Regions from separate parts of the Pseudonocardia sp. ICBG1142 genome, predicted to be linked through region 1. Evidence: predicted binding sites of a transcription regulator. Region 1 holds the regulator's gene; the other holds the start of a gene.
What was found. The regulator HspR, encoded in region 1, represses chaperone genes until heat shock. The targets are predictions, from matches to a motif close to ANNTTGAGTNNNNNNNACTCAANNT.
Positions count from the first base shown of each region.

Region 2: a site for HspR is predicted at 1,762-1,786, ahead of lon (endopeptidase La). Genes of this name have one in related genera too.

Region 1 is NZ_JAHLJC010000030.1:959,473-962,877, forward strand. Features, by position in the region: gene dnaJ (molecular chaperone DnaJ) at 1-1,078, shown strand, start outside; gene KPL59_RS18710 (heat shock protein transcriptional repressor HspR) at 1,084-1,539, shown strand; gene KPL59_RS18715 (MFS transporter) at 1,636-2,934, opposite strand; gene KPL59_RS18720 (ABC transporter substrate-binding protein) at 3,138-3,405, shown strand, end outside.
Region 2 is NZ_JAHLJC010000030.1:216,954-220,358, forward strand. Features, by position in the region: gene lon (endopeptidase La) at 1-1,724, opposite strand, end outside; gene KPL59_RS15085 (DUF2516 family protein) at 1,842-2,153, opposite strand; gene KPL59_RS15090 (hypothetical protein) at 2,308-3,033, opposite strand; gene KPL59_RS15095 (helix-turn-helix domain-containing protein) at 3,045-3,405, opposite strand, start outside.

The sequences.
Region 1 (3,405 bases):
CAAGGCGGTCTCCGAGGCCTACGGCGTGCTGGGCGACGAGTCCAAGCGCAAGGAGTACGACGAGACCCGCGCGATGTTCGCCGGTGGCGGCGGCTTCGGCGGGTTCGGCACCGGCGGTGGCTTCCCCGGCGGCGCGCGACCCGGTGGCGCCGGCCAGGGGGGCTTCGACATCAACGACCTGTTCGGCCAGGCCGGCCGCGCGGGCGGCGCCGGGGCCGGTGCGGGCGACTTCAGCGACATCCTGGGCGACATCTTCGGCCGCGCCGCGCGCAACAGCGCCGGCGGTGCGGGCGGGTACGGCACGGCCGGTGCCCGCCGCGGCCAGGACGTCGAGAGCAGCCTGACCATCTCCTTCGAGGACGCGGTGCGCGGCGCGACGGTGCCCATCAAGCTGTCCTCGCCCGGGCGGTGCGAGCGCTGCGGCGGCACCGGGTCCCGGCCCGGCAGCACCCCGCGCACCTGCCCCACCTGCGCCGGTCAGGGCCTGGTGAACCGCAGCCAGGGCGCGTTCTCGTTCTCCGAGCCGTGCCGCGACTGCCGCGGGACCGGGCGCATCATCGACGACCCGTGCCCCGAGTGCCACGGCGACGGCGTGTCCACCCGGACCCGGTCGCTGTCCATCCGGGTCCCCGCGGGCGTCGACGACGGTCAGAAGATCCGGCTCCCCGGACAGGGCGAGCCCGGGCGGGGCGGGGCCCCCGCCGGGGATCTCTACGTGACCGTGAGCGTGACCCCGCACCGGATCTTCGGGCGGTCGTCGAAGAACCCCGACGACCTGACCCTCACCGTGCCGGTGACCTTCCCCGAGCTCGCTCTGGGGGCGACCCTGACGGTGCCCACACTCGACGGCACCGTCTCGCTGCGGATCCCGCCGGGCACCACCAGCGGCCGCACGTTCCGGGTGTCGGGGCGTGGGGTCGAACGCAAGAACGGGAAGAAGGGCAACCTGCTGGTCACCGTCGAGGTGGCGGTGCCGCAGAAGCTGGACGAGGCGGCGAGGAGCGCGCTGGAGGCCTACGCCGAGGCGACGTCGTCGTTCGACCCGCGGGCCGACCTGCTCGGTAGCGCCAGGAGGTGATGGCGGTGTCCGGACGACGCACCCCCCGTGACGGGGAGGAACCGCCGACGGTCGACGTGGCACACGACAGCCCGGTGTTCGTCATCTCGGTCGCCGCGCAGCTGTCCGGCCTGCACGCCCAGACCCTGCGCAGCTACGACCGGATCGGCCTGGTCAGCCCGGGCCGGTCCGCGGGCGGCGGACGTCGCTACTCCCAGCGCGACATCGCCCTGCTCCGCGAGGTGCAGCGGCTCTCCCAGGAGGAGGGCGTGAACCTCGCGGGCGTCAAGCGGATCATCGAACTGGAGCAGATGGTCGACCAGCTCTCGGCGCGCCTCGAGGAGGTGACCGCCGAGCTGGACGCGGTCCGCGCCGCCGCTGCGCAGGCCACCGCGGCGGTGCACCGCTCCTACCGGCGCGACCTCGTGCCGGTGGACCGGCGTCAGGCCGTCGTGCGCTGGCGCCCGGCCGACGACGGCTGAACCCGCTCCGTCGCGCACCCCGGCGTCCTCCGTCGGAACCGGGGTGCGGGACCGGGCCTCGCGCGGCGACGACCGTCGTGCCCGTGCACGAGCCGGTCAGGCGGCCGTCAGCGCTCCGCGCCGGGCCAGCAGGCCCAGCATCACGGCTCCGGCCAGCGGCACCGCCGCCAGGACCAGGAACGGCAGGGCGGGCGGGAACGCGGGGTCGAGCAGCGCCCCGACCCCCGTCGAGCCGACGAGCACCATCAGCCCGCCGAACGAGGCGAGCACCCCGAAGTGGGCACCCAGCCTGCGTTCCCCGGCCAGCCGCGGGACGAGATCCTGCGCGACCGGCACGGCGAACATCTCACCGAAGGTCAGCAGGAGCACCATCAGCACCGCGGGAGTGAGGGCCCACCACCCCGGCAGGTCCGGCAGCAGCCGGGCCACCGCGACGACGGTGAACGACGCGGCCATCAGGCAGAACCCCAGCACCACCGCGCGGCCCGCCCCCATCCGGCTCCCCCAGGCCGTCACCCGCATCTGCAGACAGATCACCAGCACCGACATCATCACGAACAGGAAGCCGAGCGCGGCGGTGCGCCCGACGCGCTCCAGCTCGTCGGGCAGGGCCAGGTAGAGCTGGTTGTAGCAGAGCAGCCAACCCGAGTAGCCGACCGCGAACAGCAGGAAGCGTCGGTTCCCCAGCACCTCGCCCCAGCCGGCGAGCATCGGCTGCCCGGCCTGCTCGGGCTCGCGCCACGGCAGCCACCGCCAGTGCGCCAGACCCACCAGCACGAAGCCGGCGGCGGCGACCAGGCAGGCGAGCTGGAAGTCGACCACCATGAGCGCGGTGCCGACCAGCGGCCCGGTGACGGTCCCGACCTGACCGGCGACGGCGAACATCGAGAACACCTCGGTCCGCGCCGGGCCCTCACCGGCGCGCTCCCGCTCCCCGGCCTCCCGCGCCAGCGACGACTCGACCGCCGGCGAGAACAGGGCCGCCGCGAACCCGGTCAGCAGCGCCCCACCGATGACCGCGGGCAGCGACCCGGCCGCGCCGAGGAGGATGAAACCGATCACGCGCAGCGAGCACCCGACGAGCACGACCGGCTTCGCACCGAACCGGTCGGTCAGGGTCCCGCCGATCACGAACAGTCCCTGCTGGCTGAACGTCCGCAGCCCCAGCACCAGCCCGACGGCCGCCGCGGCGAGCCCGAGGTCCTCGGCCAGGTGCGTCGCCAGGTAGGGCAGCACCATGTAAAAGCCCACGTTGAAGGCCATCTGGGTGCTGATCAGCAGCTTCATGACCGGGGGGAGCCCGCGGAACTGGGCCCACCGGCCCGGTCGGAGCGGCGTCGGGGGACGCGGGTCCGACTCGGGATCGGCGGGTCGGCGGAGCAGGCTGCGGAGCACCACGAAGTGGTACCAGGTCGCCGTCGGCAGTCGCGACTCGATGGCAACAACGACATATGCGCATGCATGAAGATGCTTGACCGTCTGTACAGGCTTACCGAAGATCTCCCGGGCGCCGGGTGACACACGGTCGAGGGCGCCGGAGAGGCCAGGTCGTGATGCCCGCCGCCGTGCGCGCCGTCGTAGCACCCCGTCGTTCCCGCTTGCGGGTCGCCGCCGCCCTGGTGGTGAGCGCCGCGGTCCTCACCGCGTGCGGCGGCACCGGTGGCGAGAGCGGTCGGGTCGTGCCGGACGGGCAGGCCACGATCGCGATGGCCTTCGGCCCGTCGGCCGGTTACGGCGTGGACACCGACGACGCGTTCGTCCTCTCCCAGCTCGGGGTGACCGAGTCCCTGGTGGCGTCCGGCCCGGACGGGAAGCCCCGACCCGCGCTGGCGACGGCGTGGGCCCAGCAGTCCGACCCGCGGACCT
Region 2 (3,405 bases), 740 kb from region 1:
AGCGCATCGGCGTCGACGTGCACCGGGCGCGCCGTGTCCGACGCGTCCAGCTGCACCGCCACCTTGCGCAGCACCTTCGCCAGGCCCCGCTCCAGCTGCCGGACCCCGGCCTCCCGGGTGTACTCGGCGGCGATCATCGACAGCGCGACGTCGGTGAACTCCACGTCGCCGTCGTCCAGACCGGCCTTCGCGATCTGACGCGGCAGTAGGTGGTCGCGGGCGATCGCGACCTTCTCCGGCTCGGTGTAGCCGTCGAGCGTCACGATCTCCATCCGGTCGGCCAGCGGGCCGGGGATCGCGGAGGCGTCGTTCGCCGTCGCCAGGAACAGGACGTTCGACAGGTCGAGGTCGACCTCCAGGTAGTGGTCGCGGAAGGTGTGGTTCTGTGCCGGGTCGAGCACCTCCAGCAGCGCCGCGGTCGGGTCACCGCGGAAGTCGCTGCCGACCTTGTCGATCTCGTCGAGCAGCACGACCGGGTTCATCGAGCCCGCCTCGCGGATCGCGCGGACGATGCGGCCGGGCAGCGCGCCGACGTAGGTGCGCCGGTGGCCACGGATCTCCGCCTCGTCACGCACGCCGCCGAGCGCCACGCGGACGAAGTTGCGTCCGAGCGCGCGGGCGACCGACTCCCCCAGCGACGTCTTGCCGACGCCGGGCGGGCCGACCAGCGAGAGCACCGCGCCCGAGCCGCGGCCGCCGATGGTGTCGAGCCCCTTGCGTCCGCGACGGGCGCGCACGGCGAGGAACTCGACGAGGCGTTCCTTCACGTCGTCGAGGCCGGCGTGGTCGGCGTCGAGGATGCGACGCGCCTCCACCAGGTCCGACGAGTCCTCGGTCGTGGTGCTCCACGGGATGTCGAGGACGGTGTCGAGCCAGGTCCGGATCCAGCCGGACTCCGGGCTCTGGTCCGAGGCGCGCTCCAGCTTGCCGACCTCGGTCAGCGCGGCCTTGCGGACGTCGTCGGGCAGGTCGGCGGCCTCCACGCGGGCGCGGTAGTCGTCGGAGCCCTCCGGGTCGTCCTCACCGAGCTCCTTGCGGATCGCCGCGAGCTGCTGGCGCAGCAGGAACTCGCGCTGCTGCTTCTCCATGCCCTCGCGGACGTCGTTCGAGATCTTCTCGCTGACCTCCTGCTCGGCGACGTGCTCCTTGGTCCATTCCAGGAGCTTCTCCAGCCGGGCGTCGAGGTCGGTCTCGGCGAGCAGCTCGGCCTTGTGCGCGACGTCGAGCCACGAGGCCCACCCGGCGAGGTCGGCGAGCGCGCCCGGGTCGTCGGTCTGCTGGACCGAGTCGATCACCTGCCAGGCGCCCCGCTGCTGCAGGATGCCGACGACCAGGGCCTTGTACTCGCGGGCGAGCTCCTGGGTGCGGCCGGTGGGCGCACCGGCCTCGATCGGCTCGGCCTCGACCCAGAGCGCCGCGCCCGGACCGGAGACCCCCGACCCGATGCGGGCGCGCCGCTCACCGCGCACGACGGCGGCCCGGTCCCCGTTGGGGAGCCTGCCGATCTGCTCGAGCACGGCGACGACGCCGATGGCGCCGTAGCGGCCGTCGATGCGGGGGACGACGAGCACCCGTCTCCCGTCGTCGCGGTCCTGGGCCGCGGCGGTGGCCGCGTCCACCGCGGCACGGGTGTCGGAGTCGTCGAGACGGACGGGGACGACCATGCCGGGCAGGACCACGGCGTCGTCGAGGGGCAGGACCGGGAGCGTCAGCACGTCACTCATGCCCGGCACAACCACGCGGAGGGCCCTCCGCTTCCCGGAGTTGAGTCGTGTCCGCTCAGGGCGAACGCGGACCTCGGCCGGCCGGGACGGCCGTGAGCACCCCGAGGACCGGGTGGGTCACCAGCGCGGTCCGCCGCCCTGGACCTCCATCACCGCGGGCTTGACGTCGACCAGGTAGACCAGCGTCGCGACGGTGGCGGCCAGCCAGAACATGGCCCCGCCGTACATCGGGCCGCCCGTGACGAGCAGGAGCAGCAGCGCGACGCCGGTGATGCCCAGCCAGGCGTTCTTGGTGAGCTTGCCCGCCGCGGTGAAGGCGTCGGCGCGCTGCCTCAGCGCGTGCCCGAACGAGAACCCGCCGACCACCACCATGATCCACTTGATCACGAAGATGATCACTTCATCGGGGGCACTTGGCAGCGACAGCACGCGGCCACAGTACGGACAACCCGGGCGCTGGTCACGTCCGGCGCCGCATCCCGGGCGGCCCGATCCACGGCCCCGCACACGACGACGCCCCCGGCCGATCGAGGATCGGCCGGGGGCGCGGTGCGTGCTCACCGGGCGCGGGGCCCGGCGGGTGTCACTTCTTCGCGGCGGACGCGCTCGAGGTGCCACGGCGGGTGGTCGGCTTGCGGGCCGGGACCTTCGCGCCGGTGGCGGTCTTCGGGTCGGTCTTGGCGGCGGTGCGGCGCGCGGTCGAACGCGTGGTGGACGCGACCTCGTCGCCGGCCTCCTCGATCGCCTCGGCGGCCTCCTTCGAGACCTCGGTGACGGCCTCGGCGACCTCGCCCGCGGCGGTCTGGGCGCGGCGGGCGACCTTCTCACCGACCGAGCGGGTCTGCGTGGTGACGGCGCCGAGGGTCTTGACGGCGACCTCGTGGGTCTCGTCCACGAACTCGTCGACGCGGGTGTCGAACTTCTCGGTCAGGTCCTCGACCGTCGCGATGGCCTGCTTGACCTGCGGCTGCTTGCGGATGCGACCCCAGGCCTTCTCACCGCGCTGGGCGAAGCCGACGTAGACACCCTCGACCTCGGAGCGGAACTCCTCGATCTGCTTGCGGATGTTGTCCGAGGACAGCTTGCCGCGCAGCTCCTTGAGCTCCTCGGGGAGCTCCTGGACGCGGGTCTGGACCTCCTCGGCGCGCTTGGTGGCGGTCTCGCGGGCGTCGGTGACGGCCTTGGTCACGGTGCTGTAGGCGTAGTCGCCGGCACCGAGGACGGCGAGCAGCGGGGTGCGGACGACCTCGGCCTGCTCGGCGGTCTGCTCACGCAGCTTCTGGACGTCGGCGCTGGTGGGGAGGTTCACGGCCATGATGATCACTTCCTGGATTCGGTGGACGTGTCGTCGGGATCGGCGGTGAGACCGTTCTCCCTGCGGAACGACTCGTAGACGTCGAGCAGCACGCGTTTCTGCCGCTCGCTGAGGGTCGGATCGGTGAGCACCGCGTCGGTCACCTGACCGGCGGGCCGCTCCTCGAGGATGCCGGCGCGGACGTACAGCGCCTCGGCCGAGATGCGCAGCCCCTTGGCGATCTGCTGCAGTATCTCGGCGGACGGCTTGCGCAGTCCCCGCTCGACCTGGCTCAGGTACGGGTTGCTGACGCCCGCGGTGCGGGCCAGCTGCCGCATCGAGACCTGGGCGGCCTCGCGCTGGGCGCGGATGTAGGACCCGATGTCC